3 regions of the Rhizobium bangladeshense genome follow, and region 1 is predicted to be linked to each of the others. Evidence: predicted binding sites of a transcription regulator. Region 1 holds the regulator's gene; each other region holds the start of a gene.
The links. The regulator PhoB, encoded in region 1, activates phosphate uptake and scavenging genes when phosphate is short. The targets are predictions, from matches to a motif close to TGTCATNNANCTGTCAT.

Region 1 (5,453 bases):
TGATGACCCTGCCGACGATCATCATCGCCACCCGCGCCGCACTGCGCGCCGTGCCGCCCTCGATCCGCGCTGCAGCCCTGGGCCTCGGCGCTTCGAAGATGCAGATGGTGTTCCACCATGTCCTGCCGCTTGCCATGCCCGGCATCCTCACCGGCACGATCATCGGTCTGGCGCACGCGCTCGGTGAAACCGCGCCGCTGCTGTTGATCGGCATGGTCGCTTTCGTCGCCAATGCACCGACCACGCCGCTCGATCCCTCGACGGCGCTGCCCGTGCAGGTCTATATGTGGGCGAACGAGGCGGAACGCGCCTTCGTGGAGCGTACTTCGGGTGCCATCATCGTCCTGCTCCTGTTCCTGGTTGCCATGAACATGGGTGCCATTCTCTTGCGTCGTCGCTTCGAGCGCCGCTGGTAAACGGAGTTAAACATCATGAACATGTTGACGGAAGCTGCAGTTGAAAAGGCGCTGGATCAGAAGATGAGCAACGTCCCGTATAAGATGATCGGACAGGATGTCTCCGTATACTACGGCGAGAAGCGCGCGCTTTTCGATGTCAACCTGAACATCCGCGAAAACACCGTAACCGCCCTGATCGGTCCTTCCGGCTGCGGCAAGTCGACCTTCCTGCGAAGCCTCAACCGCATGAACGACACGATCGAGGGTTGCCGCGTCACCGGCAAGATCACGCTGGACGGCGACGACGTCTATGATCCGGATATCGACGTCGTCGAACTTCGCGCCCGCGTCGGCATGGTTTTCCAGAAGCCGAACCCGTTCCCGAAGTCGATCTACGAAAACGTCTCCTACGGCCCGCGCATCCATGGTCTCGCAAAGTCGAAGGCCGATCTCGACCAGATCGTCGAGACCAGCCTGCAGCGCGCCGGCCTCTGGAACGAGGTCAAGGACCGCGTGCACGAGTCCGGCACCGGCCTCTCGGGCGGCCAGCAGCAGCGCTTGTGCATCGCCCGCGCCGTTGCCGTCAGCCCGGAAGTCATCCTGATGGATGAGCCCTGCTCGGCGCTTGACCCGATCGCCACCGCCAAGGTCGAGGAACTGATCCACGAGCTGCGCGAGAATTACACGATCGTCATCGTCACCCACTCCATGCAGCAGGCCGCGCGCGTTTCGCAGCGCACCGCCATGTTCCACCTCGGCAACCTCGTCGAGGAGAACGACACCGACAAGATGTTCACCAATCCGGACGATCCACGTACCCAGGACTACATCATGGGTCGCTTCGGCTGATTGCGGCGATCCGAAGCCTTCCCGTTATTCGAGGACAAAGCCCAATGGCATCGACACATATTTATTCTGCCTATGATGATGATCTGAAGTTCCTGTCCAGGCGGATTTCCGAAATGGGCGGCCTGGCCGAACAGATGGTCGCGGAATCCGTCCGGGCGCTGGTCAACGGCGACACGGCGCTGGCGCAGAAGGTCATCTCCGACGATGTGATCCTTGATCACACCGAGCGCGAAATCGGCGACAAGGCGATCGTCACCATCGCCCGCCGCCAGCCGATGGCCGCAGACCTGCGCGAAATCATGGGTTCGATCCGCATCGCCGCCGATCTCGAACGCGTCGGCGACCTCGGCAAGAACACAGCCAAGCGCGTCATCGCCGTGCAGAGCACCGGCGTTCCCCGCAAGCTCGCCCGCGGTCTCGAGCACCTGTCCGAGCTGGCGCTGGTCCAGCTCAAGGAAGTGCTCGACGTCTATACGACGCGCGCCGCCGACAAGGCGACCGCCATCCGCGAACGCGATAACGAGATCGACGCGATGTACACGTCGCTGTTCCGCGAGCTGCTGACCTACATGATGGAAGATCCGCGCAACATCACGAGCTGCACGCATCTGCTCTTCTGCGCCAAGAACATCGAGCGCATCGGCGACCACGCCACCAACATCGCCGAGACTATCTACTACATGGCAACGGGCGCCCAGCCGGAAGGCGATCGCCCCAAGGATGACAGCGCCAACACTGTCGGCGCCGCGACGGAATAATCGTCACGAACCAGCGGACCGGGCCAGCCGCCCGGACCAACCACTTGCGTGCGCGCCCGTTCGGGGCGCGCAAAGAGGTCGCAGCCAATTTCTGAAGATGCGCAGGACGCCTGCTTAATCGCCCCGGTTTAAGGCTTTTGCGCGAGGAGACGGACACGCATGATCCCGAGAGTCGCAGTTGTTGAAGACGAGGAAGCCCTGAGCGTACTTCTTCGCTATAACCTGGAAGCGGAAGGCTTCGAGGTCGATACCATCCTGCGCGGCGACGAGGCCGAAATCAGGCTTCAGGAGCGCACGCCCGACCTTCTGATCCTCGACTGGATGCTGCCCGGCGTCTCCGGCATCGAACTCTGCCGGCGCCTGCGCATGCGGCCGGAAACCGAGCGGCTGCCGATCATCATGCTGACGGCGCGCGGCGAGGAGAGCGAGCGCGTGCGCGGGCTGTCCACCGGCGCCGACGATTACGTCGTGAAGCCGTTCTCGACCCCCGAACTCGTCGCCCGCGTCAAGGCGATGCTGCGCCGTGCCCGCCCTGAAGTGCTGTCGTCGGTGCTGAAATGCGGCGATATCGAGCTCGATCGCGAAACCCATCGCGTCCACCGCAAGAGCCGCGAGGTCCGCCTCGGACCGACCGAATTCCGCCTGCTGGAATTCCTGATGTCGTCGCCAGGCCGGGTCTTTTCCCGCTCGCAGCTGCTCGACGGCGTCTGGGGCCACGACATCTATGTCGACGAACGCACCGTCGACGTCCATGTCGGCCGCCTGCGCAAGGCGCTGAATTTCTCCAACATGCAGGACGTCATCCGCACCGTCCGCGGCGCCGGTTACTCGATGGAGGCCTGAGGTTGAGGAGAGTGCATGTGGCCGGCGCTCCCGCCCGTGCAGCGGTTCCCAGGCCCTTCATCGCACCGGCGCTGGGTATGAGCCAGCACGGCCTCACCTCGGTCATCCAGGCACCACCTCTCCTCCGTCATCCCAGGGCTTGACCCTGGGATCCATGCGGCTGGCGCTGCGGGAGGAACGATGGCATTCAGCTGCAGGGAAGTTATCGAAGCCGAGTGCCTGTTGTGGATCCCAGGGTCAAGCCCTGAGATGACGGAGTGTGGGTTGGCGTTCTAGCCTAACGCCCGCTGATGCAGCTTGTGAAGCGGCGCTTTTGCCGCAAATTCATCGCGCCTGCGAGGGCTGTGCGTCTCGGCGCCACCTCTCCATCGCGCCTGCAGAGCCAACCTGTCCAGGCACCATCTCCCCTCCGTCATCCCAGGGCTTGACCCTGGGATCCATGCGGCTGGCACTGTGAGAAGCGCGATAGCATCGAACTGCAGGGAAACAATTGAAGTGGTGTGCTTGGTTGCGGATCCCAGGGTCAAGCCCTGGGATGACGGAAAGTGTGGTCGGCTTTGCTGCCAAACACAAAGGTCGCTTCCCCACTCCGATCATAAAAAACGGGCCACTCGGCCCGTTTTTTTGTCCGTGGATGCAGCCCGCTCAACTTGCCCGTGCAGCCGCCCGGCGCCGTTCGTTGACCGGCTGGTAGGCAAGCTTCTGATGATAGCCGCAATAGGGTGAGTTGTCCGGGGACTCGCAGCCGCAGAAATGGAAGTCTTCCTTCAGCGGATCGCCGACCGGCCACTTGCAGGTGCGTTCAGTCAGCTCCGTCAGGCCAAGGCGGCGGGAAATCGGCACGACTACGTTGCCGGCCGGCACATATTCCATCTCCTCGACCGCATCGACCTCGATCTCTTCCTTCAGCATCGTTGCGCCCTGCTGGCGGGTAACGGTGCGGGTGGTGATCCGGGAGGCGTAGTTCGGCGCACGCGGCGCTGAAGTCTGGCGCTTCGGCGTGCGCGCCGCTGTGGCTGTGCCGCCGGCCTTGGCACGGCCGGGAAGGCTCAGCCGGTGCACCTTGCCGATGACGGCATTTCGGCTGACCCCGCCAAGCTGCGCCGCGATCTGGCTGGCACTCAGTCCTTCCGACCAAAGCTTCTTGAGTTTCTCGACCCGCTCGTCTGTCCAGTTCATGCCCTGTCTCCACCTTTTGCGTTGGTGATGGCAGAATCCCTCACCGTTGTCCCGGAAGCCTCCGAAACAAGAAACGCCTGATCAATTTTGGTGACTAGTTCCGCCGCATGCAGTCTAGTAATTGAACTTTAACCTAGTGTGAGGCTGACTCCGTGACAAGAGTCGCGGGAATCCGGATGAATCGAATTTCAAGTTTTCCCCAACTTGCTGCCTCCGCGTGTCATTTCTGCAATAATGCCTGTTGAAGGCCGGAAACGCCCCTGTACTAGCTTGCTGCATGCGCTAAGGCCGCAGTTTTGTTGACATTGCAGCGCGAAAAGGAAATAGTACCGCTTGCCGCCGAAAGGCGGCATTTTTAATTTGTCGGGCTTGGTGTCTTTAGCCGGAGTCCGGGCATGACAACATTGGGAGACCCGCGCCATGGCTGAAGCCGCGCCGCTTTATGACACCTATTCTCGCGCCCCGCTGCGGTTCGAGCGAGGCGAGGGCGTATGGCTGATCACCGAAGGCGGCGAGCGTTATCTCGATTTCGGCGCCGGCGTCGCCGTGACATCGGTCGGCCACAGCAATCCGCACGTTGTCGCAGCGCTGAAGGAGCAGGCCGATAAGGTCTGGCACCTCTCCAATATCTATGAGATCCCCGGCCAGGAGCGCCTCGCCAAGCGCCTGACCGACGCAACCTTTGCCGACAAGGTGTTCTTCACCAATTCGGGCGCGGAGGCGCTCGAATGCGCCGTCAAGACGGCGCGCCGCTATCAGTTCTCCAAGGGCCACCCCGAGCGCTTCCATATCATCACCTTCGAAGGCGCCTTCCACGGCCGCACGCTCGCGACGATCGCCGCCGGCGGCCAGGAGAAATATCTCGAAGGCTTCGGCCCTAAGGCGCCGGGTTTCGATCAGGTGCCCTTTGGCGACATCGATGCCGTCCGCGCCGCCGTTACCGATGCGACGGCAGCAATCCTGATCGAACCGGTGCAGGGCGAGGGCGGTGTGCGTCCTGCAACCAACGAGTTCATGAAGGCGCTTCGCCAGATCTGCGACGAAAAGGGCCTGCTGTTGATCCTCGACGAGGTGCAGACGGGCGTCGGCCGCACCGGCAAGCTCTTCGCCCATGAATGGTCCGGCATCACACCCGACATCATGGCCGTTGCCAAGGGCATCGGCGGCGGTTTCCCGCTCGGAGCCTGCCTTGCCACCGCGGAGGCCGCTTCCGGAATGAAGGCCGGCACGCATGGTTCGACCTATGGCGGCAATCCGCTTGCCATGGCCGTTGGCAGCGCCGTGCTCGATATCATTCTCGCGGATGGTTTCCTTGAGCATGTGCGCGACGTGGCGCTCGTCTTCCGTCAGGGGCTTGCCTCGCTCAAGGATCGTTATCCCGACGTGATCGAGGATATCAGAGGCGAGGGGCTTCTGCTCGGCGTCA
Region 2 (5,453 bases), 1.0 Mb from region 1:
CTTCGACCTCAAGGCCGCGGGCTTTACTGACCCGGTCCTCGTCGCCGCCAATGACGGCGTCGGCACGAAGCTGAAGATTGCCATCGACGCCGATTACCACGACACCGTCGGCATCGATCTTGTCGCCATGTGTGTCAACGATCTCGTCGTGCAGGGCGCCGAGCCGTTGTTCTTCCTCGATTATTTCGCAACCGGCAAGCTCGATCCCAACCAGGGTGCGGCGATCGTCGGCGGCATTGCCGCGGGCTGCCGCGACGCCGGCTGTGCACTGATCGGCGGCGAGACGGCCGAGATGCCCGGCATGTATTCCTCCGGTGATTATGATCTCGCCGGCTTTGCCGTCGGCGCCGCCGAGCGCGGCAAGCTGCTGCCCTCGGGCGATATCGCCGAGGGTGACGTGATCCTCGGCCTCGCCTCCTCGGGCGTCCATTCGAACGGCTTTTCGCTGGTGCGCAAGATTGTCGAACTGTCCGGCCTGGGCTGGGATGCTCCGGCGCCATTCGCCGATGGCAAGAAGCTCGGCGAAGCCCTACTCGAGCCGACGCGTATTTATGTCAAGCCGCTCTTGAAGGCGATCCGCGAGACCGGCGCGCTGAAGGCGCTGGCGCACATCACCGGCGGCGGCTTCCCGGAGAATATTCCGCGCGTGCTGCCGAAGCATCTGGCGGCCGAGATCAATCTTGCCGCCATCAATGTGCCGCCGGTCTTCTCGTGGCTTGCCAAAACGGGCGGCGTCGAAGCCAAGGAAATGCTGCGCACCTTCAACTGCGGCATCGGTATGATCGTCGTCGTCGCCGAAGAGAATGTTGGCGTGGTATCGAAGGCGCTCGAAGCCGAAGGAGAAGCGGTCGTCACGCTCGGCCGCATGATCGCCCGTGACGAAGGCGCTGCCGGTACGGTCTACAAGGGCACGCTTGCCATATGACCACGCCGCGCAAACGCGTCGTCGTCTTCATATCAGGCGGCGGCTCCAACATGATGGCGCTGGTTGCGGCGGCCAAGGCCGCCGACTATCCGGCCGAAATCGTCGGCGTGATATCAGACAGGGCAGAGGCCGGGGGCCTTGCCAAGGCGGAGGCCGAAGGCATCGCCACCTTCGCCTTCCCGCGCAAGGACTATGCGAGCAAGGAAGCGCATGAGGTGGCGATCTTTTCCGCGCTCGACAGCCTTTCGCCCGACATCCTTTGCCTGGCAGGCTATATGCGGCTGCTGACCGCGACCTTCATCCAGCGTTATGAAGGCCGCATGCTCAACATCCATCCTTCCCTGCTGCCGTTGTTCCCGGGCCTGCACACGCACCAGCGCGCCATCGATGCCGGCATGCGGATTGCCGGCTGCACCGTGCATTTCGTCACCGAAGGCATGGATGAGGGACCGGTGATCGGCCAGGCCGCCGTCCCCATTCTCTCCGGCGACACGGCCGAAAGCCTAGCCGCGCGCGTGCTCACCGTCGAGCACCAGATCTATCCGCAAGCACTGCGGCTCTTTGCCGAAGGCCGCGTGACGATGGAAGGCGGCAAGGCTGTGGGTGCTGGGGGTCTGACCGCTGCGCCTAAGGCTCTGCTTATTTCTATGATTGGCGACAGCGCATAAAGCGCATTTCCATGTGGGGCAGTTCGGACAGCTACCGAAATCTGACAACGCCTTATGCTGCTCTGGCTTGTCTCAATGGCTCTGATTCGAGGGCTGCCCCTCATCCGCCTGCCGGCACCTTCTCCCGTTTTGACGGCGAAAGGGGATATGCCGCACCTTCTCGGTCTCCTGCAAACCCCTCGCATGGCACGTCCCCTCTCCCCGTCTTACGAGCAGAGGGTTCGGGTGAGGGGCGAAAACACAATTAGGGTAATGCATCAAGCGGCCAGCGCCCGCAGCGGATGCAGCGTGCCATCGCTGTAGACGAAGCGTCCGGCGCGGAAGGTGGCGCGGATGCGGTTGATCTCACCCCGCTCGACAGCGACCAGATCGGCGCGCTGGCCAATGGCGATCTCGCCGCGGTCCAGGAGGCCGGCGGAGCGGGCTGCGTTGCCGGTCGCCATGGCGACGGCGGCCGGCAGGCCGCCTTCGACCATATCCGCGAGCTTGAAGATGCCGGGAACGAAGGCCGCCGGATGATAATCGGCGGCGATGATGCCCAAGAGACCGGCCCTTGCGGCATCGAGGGCGCTGAGATTGCCTGACATCGACTGGCCGCGCAGCGCGTTCGGAGCACCCATCAGCGTCCAGAGGCCCCGCCGGCGCGCCTCTTCGGCCGCAGGTGCGGTGACAGGAAACTCGCTTATGGTGACGCCGAGATCATGCATTTCGGCGACTTTTTCGACGCTGTCATCGTCATGCGAGGCGAGCGACAGCTTGTGTTTCAGCGAAAGCGCGACGATCTCCCTCAGCTTCGCCTCGATCTCGGGATTGTTGCGCATGGCGATGCGCTTGGCGACGATCTCCGCTGCAATTTCCTCGGAGATTGCGCGGCGCTCGGAAATGCTGAGGATGTAGCTTTGCAGGTTGTTGTACTGACCTTGGCCCGGCGTGTGGTCGGTCAGGGACACCATATCGATCTGATCGGCATTCAACAACCGCTCGAGTGCGGGAGCGGCGCCGACATTGGTGATCTCGTAACGGGCATGGACGCGGTGGTCGACCAGAAGATCATCACGCAGCTGGTTGATGCCCTCGATCACCGCCGACGTCGTCTCCAGCGAGCGGACGTGACCATAGACGCTTTCGGTCGCGAAAGAGACGGCGGCAAAGGCCGTAGTGATCCCGGCGGCGGCAAGTTTTTTGTCGAGTTCGTGAATCCCGAAATCGATCGGCATCGTCGCATTCGGCCGCGGCGCGATCTCGCGCTCGATCATATCGCCGTGCAGGTCGACAAAGCCCGGCATCAGCAGCCGCCCGCCGCCATCGATCGCAGCCTGCGCGACCGGCTCCGGCCTGATCTCGGCGATGGCGCCGTCCTCGACACGGACTGACCCTTCGCTCACCACCTCGTCCGGGAGCACGAGGGTGAAATTGCTGAGCCACATGGGCTTTCTCCTGACTGCATCCGATAATCGATAAACCGCAGCGGATAGAACCGCTTCGTGACAGAGGTATGAATTTCCGAGCGCTGCAGCTCAATGCCGGAGCTGTCGTGGGGCAATCGACAATTCCCTCGCAGTCGTCCCTACCCGCTACCTGATTCTATCCCTGTTCAACGCGGCCCATTGCAAAAGCATGATCGTCTTGGCGTCGAAAATCTCGCCGGTCTCGATCATCCGCGCGGCTTCGTCGAGCGGAATTTCCAGCACCTCTATATCCTCATGCTCCTCATCGAGACCGCCGCCTTCGGCCACCCGGTCGGTGGTGTCGATCAGGGCTGCGAAGAAGTGGACGACTTCGGTGATCGCACCCGGCGACATGTAGCATTTGAAGAGAAAGTGCGCCTCGCGCAGGCGATATCCGGTCTCCTCCATCGCCTCGCGGCGGATCGCGGTCTCGGGATGATCGTTGTCGAGAAGTCCGGCCGGCACTTCAATCACCCAGGCGGGATCGCCGTTCATATGCACAGCAAGACGGAACTGGCGGACAAGGACGACGAGATCGCGTTTCGGATCATAAAGCAGAATGCAGGCGGCCGGCGTGCGGTGATAGACCTCCCGCTTCAACCGCTGGGTCGCGCCGTTACGGTCGATATAGTCGAGCAGATAGCTGCTCAACCGCGTCCACCCATTCGACAGCGTTTCCTCGCCGACTATTTCCACCCGTGATTTCGACTGCATCATGCTGCGTCCTTGCGAAGCCAGACTTTGTTGTCGTGCACGGCCGCTCCGCCATAGGGCGCGACCGGATCGGCGCCCGTAAGGACGTTGATGCCCTCGCCGTCTACATGCGCCTTGTTCGGCCAGAGCCCCTCGGCAATCAGCACGCCCGGTTTCACCTCGGTGGTGATACGGGCGTGGAGGCGGAGATCGCCGCGAGTGTTGCCGATGCGGACAAGATCGCCATGGACGATGCCGTTGGCTTCGGCATCAACAGGATTGATCATTACCTCGGGCCGGCCTTCCTTCTGACGGGAGGTCTTGGTCTCGGAGAAGCTCGAATTCAGGAAGTTGCGAGCCGGTGACGTAGCGAGACGGAAGGGATGCTCCGGATCGGCGACCTCGATGACGTCGACCTGATCGGGGAACGCTGGCAGCTGGGCATGCGGCCCGAGCGCGCCGATCGCGGCCGGCGGTTTGTTCGGCGCCGGCTGATTGATCCAGTCGGGGCGAAAGTGGAACTTACCGTCGGGATGGGCAAAGCCGTTCAAATAATGGGCCTCCTCGAAAACCGGCTGGCGATCGAACCATTTGTGTTCGAGGAAGTGGTCGTAGTCCGGCAGGTCGCTCGATTTAAGAATGCGGTCGATCATTTCGCGGGCGGTGAAGCCGAAACCCGGGCGATCCGCGACGCCCAAACGTTTTGCCAGTTCCTCGATCACGAAGAGGTTGGTGCGGACGCCAGACGGAGGCTCGACCAGTTTAGGCCCGAGCAGGATGTGGTTCTGGCCGCCGGCTCGATAAATATCGTCGTGCTCGACGAACATGGTCGCAGGCAGCACGATGTCGGCAATCTCGGCCGTTTCGGTCATGAACTGCTCGTGGACAGCGACAAAGAGATCGTTGCGGGCAAAGCCGCGTCTGACGAGGCGCTGCTCGGGGGCGATGTTGGCGGGATTGGTGTTCTGGATCAGCATCGCCGTTACCGGTCCGCGATGGCGCAGCGCCACCGCATCGCCGGTCAGCACTCGGCCGATCTGTGACTGGTCGAGCATGCGGATGTCGACATCCTTCATCGATCGGCCGGTCAGCTCCGCATTGTTCATGCGGAAGATATCGCTGTTCGAATGAAAGGCACCGCCGCCCTCATACTGCCAGGACCCGAGAACGGTAGCGACGGAGGCGGCCGCATGCATGGCGACAGCGCCGTTGCGCTGGCGGGTGAAGCCGTAACCGAGGCGGAAGAAGGTCTTCTTCGTCGTGCCGACCAGGCGGGCAAAGGCTTCGATCTCTTCGACCGAAAGGCCGGTGATGGCCGCCGCCCATTGCGGGGTCTTGGTCTTCAGATGCGCCTCGAGACCTTCGGGATCATCGGCATATCTCGCCATATAATCACGATCAGCATAGCCATCTCGGAAGGCGACATGCATGGCGGCGCAGGCAAGTGCGGCATCCGTGCCCGGCTTGACGATCAGCGCCATATCGGCCTGCTTCATCGTCGGATTGTCATATATGTCGATGACGACGATCTTGGCGCCGCGTTCCTTGCGCGCCTTGATGGCGTGGGTCATCACATTGACCTGGGTCGAGACCGCATTGGTGCCCCAGATGACGACGCAATCGGTGCGGCCCATCTCGCGCGGGTCGGGGCCGCGCAGCGCCCCGGTCGCCATGGTGAAGCCGGTCCAGGCCGGGTTGGTGCAGATTGAGGAGAAGAAA
Region 3 (5,453 bases), 730 kb from region 1:
TGACGACGCTGGCTTTCGCCATTCTGCCGCTCGGCCATGCCCGCGAAGTGCCGGCGACCGCACTGTTCCGCGAGCAGGGCTTCGAGACCCGCCGTCTGCCGTCCTGGCCCTATATCTTGCTGGCCGCCCTCTTCATGGTGGGCCTTGCCGCCCTCGCCATCCTCACCGCCTATGATCGTTTCATCGCCGTCGTCTTCGTCGGTGCGATCGTCTTCGCCTTCGTCGTCCTGCGCCTCGTCGCCGCCTTAATCGCCTGGCTCGCGCGCCGCAGCCCGCGCGTCAGTTCGCCGGCCCTCAGGCTTGCTATCGGCAATATCCACCGCCCCGGCGCACTTACCCCCTCGGTGGTGCTTTCGCTCGGCCTCGGGCTGGCATTGCTGGTGACGCTGACGCTGATCGACGGCAACCTTCGCCAGCAATTGACCGGCCGCATGAACGAGGGTGCACCCAACTTCTTCTTCGTCGATATACAGAGCGCCGAGGTCGACGCCTTCCGCAATCTCGTCCAGGCGCAGGCGCCGAAGGGCAAGCTGATGGAAGTGCCGATGCTGCGCGGCCGGATCGTCGCCTTCAACGGCGAAGACGTCACCAAGATGAACGTGCCGGCCGCCGGTCGCTGGGTGCTGAACGGTGATCGCGGTATCACATACGCCGACGCGCTTCCGGAAAATGCCGCCCTCAGCGAAGGCAGCTGGTGGGACAAGGATTACAGCGGCGAGCCGCTTGTATCCTTCTCCTCGGAAGAGGCGCACGAGCTTGGCCTCAAGATCGGCGACACCGTCACCGTCAACGTCCTCGGACGTAACATTACGGCGAAGATCGCCAATCTGCGCCGTGTCGAATGGGAATCGCTGTCGATCAATTTCGTCATGGTCTTCTCGCCCAATACCTTCCGCGGCGCCCCGCACGCCTGGCTGGCGACGCTGACAGATCCCTCCTCGACGCCGGCCGAGGATGCAGCGATCCTGAAATCCGTCACCAACGCCTACCCGACGATCACCAGCGTTCGCGTCAAGGACGCGATCGATATCGTCAATCGGCTGGTAGCGCAGCTTGCGACCGCGATCCGTGCCGCAGCCTCCGTGGCCCTCGTCGCCTCGGTCCTCGTTCTTGCCGGTGCGCTCGCCGCCGGAAATCGGGCACGCACCCACGACGCCGTGGTGCTGAAGACGCTCGGCGCCACCCGCGCCATGCTGATCCGCGCCTTCAGCTACGAATATCTGATCCTCGGGCTCGCGACCGCGATTTTCTCGCTGATCGCCGGCGCCGCCGCTGCCTGGTTCATCGTCGCCCGCATCATGCGCCTGCCGTCCACCTTCCTGCCCGATGTGGCGGGACTGACGCTCGTCACCGCACTGGTGCTCACCGTCGGCATCGGCCTCATCGGCACCTGGCGCATCCTCGGACAGAAGGCGGCGCCCGTACTGCGCGAGCTTTAGGTAGATAGCGCGGCCGAAAAGCCTTCACCTTACGCCGATTTAACCGGCGCAGCCCCCGCAAGCCCCTTGTTTGCGATGGGTGAAGGCCTCATATTGTCTGCAGGCATGCTGGAGCTCCGCAGCGGCGCCCGGGTCGAAAACCCGACACCGTATCTCCATCGGAGCTTGTAAGAGGAAACTATGGCTGATCTTCGTAACTATCAAAGCCGCGTCCAGACCGGCGAGATGATTGATCAAGGCCTGCGCGCATATATGCTCAAGGTCTACAACCTGATGGCGCTGGGCCTGGCGATCACGGGCGTGGCCGCATATCTTGGCTTCAACTTCGCGGTCCAGGACGGCCAGCTCACCCAATTCGGCGTGCTTCTGTTCCAGTCGCCCTTGCGCTGGGTCGTGATTCTTGCGCCTCTCGCGGCTGTCTTCTTCCTGAGCTTCCGCATTCACCGGATGAGCGTGGCCGCCGCGCAGACCACCTTCTGGGTCTATGCCGCGCTGGTGGGTCTGTCCCTGTCGTCGATCTTTCTGGTCTACACCCAGTCAAGCATCACACAGACCTTCTTTGTGACCGCCGCCTCCTTTGGCGCGCTGTCGCTTTACGGCTACACGACGAAGCGTGACCTGTCGGCGATAGGCTCGTTCCTGATCATGGGCCTGTTCGGTCTGATCATCGCGTCGCTCGTCAACATCTTCCTGGCTTCGTCCGCGCTGCAGTTCGCGATCTCGGTAATCGGCGTGCTGATCTTCGCAGGCCTCACCGCCTACGACACGCAGCGGATCAAGGAACTCTACTACGAAGCTGATGACGTCGCTGTTGCCGGCCGCAAGGCGATCATGGGTGCGCTGACGCTCTATCTCGACTTCATCAACCTCTTCATGTTCCTGCTGCAGTTCATGGGCAACCGTAAATAAGCAGGTCTATCACGATCGAAAAAGGCGGCTCCGGGCCGCCTTTTTTATTGCGCTGGCTTCAGCGGAGTGGTTTGAAAGACCTCCCTCGATGGATTTGTTGCCGAATGTCCTTCCTGTTGCGCGATGCCTCCGAAGCCGATATCTCCGCTATTGCCGGTATTTATCGCGAAGCCGTCCTAAATGGCGTTGCGAGCTACGAGATTGCACCGCCGTCCGAAGCCGAGATGGCCCAGCGTTTCTCCGCGATCGTCAGCCAGCACTATCCCTATATCGCCGCCGTAAATGGAGACGGGATACTGCTCGGCTACGCCTATGCCTCGGCTTTTCGCACGCGCCCCGCCTATCGCTGGCTGGTGGAGGATTCGATCTATCTGGCGCCTGAAGCCCGCGGCCGAGGTATCGGCAAGGCCCTCCTTACCGAACTGATCGAACGCTGCACCGTGCTCGGCTTTCGACAGATGGCTGCCGTCATCGGCGGCGCCAGCCCCGCCTCGATCGCGCTTCATCGCGGAGCCGGCTTTGAGGAGGTCGGTCTGATGAGGGGCACCGGATATAAACACGGGCGCTGGCTGGACACGATGTTCATGCAGCGCGCCCTCGGCGAGGGCATGACGACCAATCCGGATGCGGCCGCCTATCCCGGCACATTATTTGCGGGTTGATAAGCCTACTTGTCGACGAGCTTCAGGGCCTTGTCGAACACCTTCAACACCTGGTTCAACTCGTGACCGCGCTTCAGGATCATGCCGTTGATATTAATCACGGAATAGGCGCCCTGCTTGGCGGCAAGCTTCGGGTTCTTCTCGATCCGAAAGAGCGGCATCTCGCCGGAGCGCTTGAAGACTGAAAAAACCGCCCTGTCCCTCAGATGATCGATGGCGTAATCGCGCCATTCTCCCTCGCCGACCATACGGCCGTAGATCCAGAGGATCGCATCCAGCTCGCGCCGGTGGAAGGTCACCGGAAGCGGGTCCTTGCTTTGTTTGTATTCCCTGAGATCGACGACGACCGAGGAACCATTGTCGACGGAGCGGCTTTCGCCGTGTCGCAAATCCGGCTGATCTGTCATCAGGTCTCCAAGGCCTCCGCTTGTGACAGGAGAGTGACAGTTTGCCCGAGCCGCCGCAAATTGCAAGAGCGCGGCCTGTCACTTTAGGCCGCACTGCGGCGCCACGCAGGCAGGTACGATGGCCTGGGGAGAAAGGACGCTTTCTCCGCACTGCCGCATTTCAGTCAAAACAGCGCCTCATTTGCGGGGGATTTATGCATCCCGGTTTGGCGCCAGCGCGCCAAAGGGCCCGGCGGAGCGTATCGACCTTAACCCCAGCCCCGAATACGCTCGGCCGGGCCGCCCGGCATTCCACCCGTAAACGGGTGGAATATCAGATGTTTTTTCCCGCCATCACCACGGTCGCGCCGAGGATCGCCGCCGGGTCGCCGTCCGCCGTCGCCGTCTGCAGCAGGATAGCGCAACCCTCGAGCTGCGGACGCTGCAGGACGCTCGCCGGCAGCGTCAGACTGGTCGCCTTGCCGTCCCACATCCCAACGGTTTCGACATTGGTGACGCTGTGCAGATAGGAGATCTTCTTTCCGCTATTTTCGCCCTTTTCGACGTTGATCGTCTTCTCCTTGTCGAAATAGACCATAACGACATTGGCTTTGCCCTGTCCGGCGCCGATCTTGATCTCCAGCTCGTCGCCGCGCATCGTGGCGCTGATCGGAACGGTCAGACCGTTGCCTTCGCTGCTGTAGCTGTCGATCCGGCTGTTGATGCCGTTCAGATCGGCGCCGGCAAGATGGCCGCGTCCGTTGACGATGACCTGCGGCGTATAAACGTTGCTGCGGCCCATCGTCCTGGCATAGCCGTACTGCCGCTCGGTATTTTCCTTGGAACTCAGCGTATCGGCCCAGCCGAGATAATTCCAGTAGTCGATGTGATAGGCGAGGGCGATGACATCGCCCTGGTTGACCAGTTTGCGGAAAGCGGCATCAGCGGGAGGACAGGAGGAGCAACCCTGTGACGTGAAAAGTTCGACAACGCCTCTGGGCTTGCCGTCTTCGGCATGCAACGAGCCTGCAAGAGCAACACCGGCGATCAGCGGAATCAAGAAACGGGGGGACATTCACCTGCACCTCTTTTTCAGCGCCGACGGCGTTTGGAACCGAAGGCCCTGAGATATGAACGTACGAATAATCCTTCCGGCTCCAAACGAAAAATCACGAACGGGTGAGACCGCAACTCGGCCGGAACGCGCCTGAGGTGAGCCTCTGGAAAAGACTGTCGCCGCCAAGAAAAAGCCGCCGGAAACTGCTTTCCGGCGGCCATTATCAGTGAGGTCTCTTAAAAATCAGGCAGCGAGATCGCGCAGAACCGTCTGCAGAATGCCGCCATTGTTGAGGTAGATCACCTCGTCGAGCGTATCAACGCGCGACAGCAGCGGAACTTCCTTCACGGAGCCGTCGCTATAGCTGATCTTGGCGATCTTCCTCTCGCGTGGCTTGATCTTATCAAGCCCCTCGATGGTGACGAGCTCGTCGCCCTTGAGCCCGAGACTCTGCCAGGTCGTGCCCTCCTCGAAGACGAAGGGGATGACGCCCATGCCGACCAGGTTCGAACGATGGATGCGCTCGAAGGACTGGGCGATCACGGCCTTGACGCCGAGCAGGTTGGTGCCCTTGGCAGCCCAGTCGCGCGAAGAGCCATTGCCATATTCGACACCGGCGAAGATGACGAGCGGCACGCCTTCGGCCTTGTACTGCATGGCGGCGTCGTAGATCGAGGTCTCTTCCTTCGACGGATAGTGGATGGTGTAGCCGCCTTCCTTGCCGTTCGGGCCAAGCATGTGGTTGCGGATGCGGATATTGGCAAAGGTGCCGCGCATCATCACTTCATGGTTGCCGCGCCGCGTGCCGTACTGGTTGAAGTCGGCAACGGCGACGTCATGGCCGATGAGATAGGCGCCGGCCGGCGATGCCGCCTTGATCGAACCGGCCGGAGAAATGTGGTCGGTGGTGATCTTGTCGCCGAACAGGCCGAGGACGCGAGCGCCCTTGATGTCTGAGACGCCGGTGCCCTTCTTGCCCATGCCGACGAAATAGGGCGGG

Region 2: J2J98_RS07410 (alpha-D-ribose 1-methylphosphonate 5-triphosphate diphosphatase) is a predicted target of PhoB. The motif match lies at 3,078-3,094, and genes of this name have one in related genera.
Region 3: J2J98_RS20055 (DUF2794 domain-containing protein) is a predicted target of PhoB. The motif match lies at 3,440-3,456, and genes of this name have one in related genera.

Annotation. Positions count from the first base shown of each region.
Region 1 covers NZ_CP071612.1:514,002-519,454, forward strand. Annotated here, with positions in the region: gene pstA (phosphate ABC transporter permease PstA) at 1-416, shown strand, start outside; gene pstB (phosphate ABC transporter ATP-binding protein PstB) at 432-1,247, shown strand; gene phoU (phosphate signaling complex protein PhoU) at 1,292-2,005, shown strand; gene phoB (phosphate regulon transcriptional regulator PhoB) at 2,165-2,848, shown strand; gene J2J98_RS02505 (GcrA family cell cycle regulator) at 3,494-4,027, opposite strand; gene J2J98_RS02510 (aspartate aminotransferase family protein) at 4,448-5,453, shown strand, end outside.
Region 2 covers NZ_CP071612.1:1,526,394-1,531,846, reverse strand. Annotated here, with positions in the region: gene purM (phosphoribosylformylglycinamidine cyclo-ligase) at 1-925, shown strand, start outside; gene purN (phosphoribosylglycinamide formyltransferase) at 922-1,593, shown strand; gene J2J98_RS07410 (alpha-D-ribose 1-methylphosphonate 5-triphosphate diphosphatase) at 1,851-3,020, opposite strand; gene J2J98_RS07405 (NUDIX domain-containing protein) at 3,168-3,758, opposite strand; gene J2J98_RS07400 (molybdopterin-containing oxidoreductase family protein) at 3,755-5,453, opposite strand, start outside.
Region 3 covers NZ_CP071612.1:4,154,613-4,160,065, forward strand. Annotated here, with positions in the region: gene J2J98_RS20040 (ABC transporter permease) at 1-1,439, shown strand, start outside; gene J2J98_RS20045 (Bax inhibitor-1/YccA family protein) at 1,620-2,348, shown strand; gene J2J98_RS20050 (GNAT family N-acetyltransferase) at 2,453-3,010, shown strand; gene J2J98_RS20055 (DUF2794 domain-containing protein) at 3,016-3,417, opposite strand; gene J2J98_RS20060 (DUF1223 domain-containing protein) at 3,731-4,471, opposite strand; gene acnA (aconitate hydratase AcnA) at 4,697-5,453, opposite strand, start outside.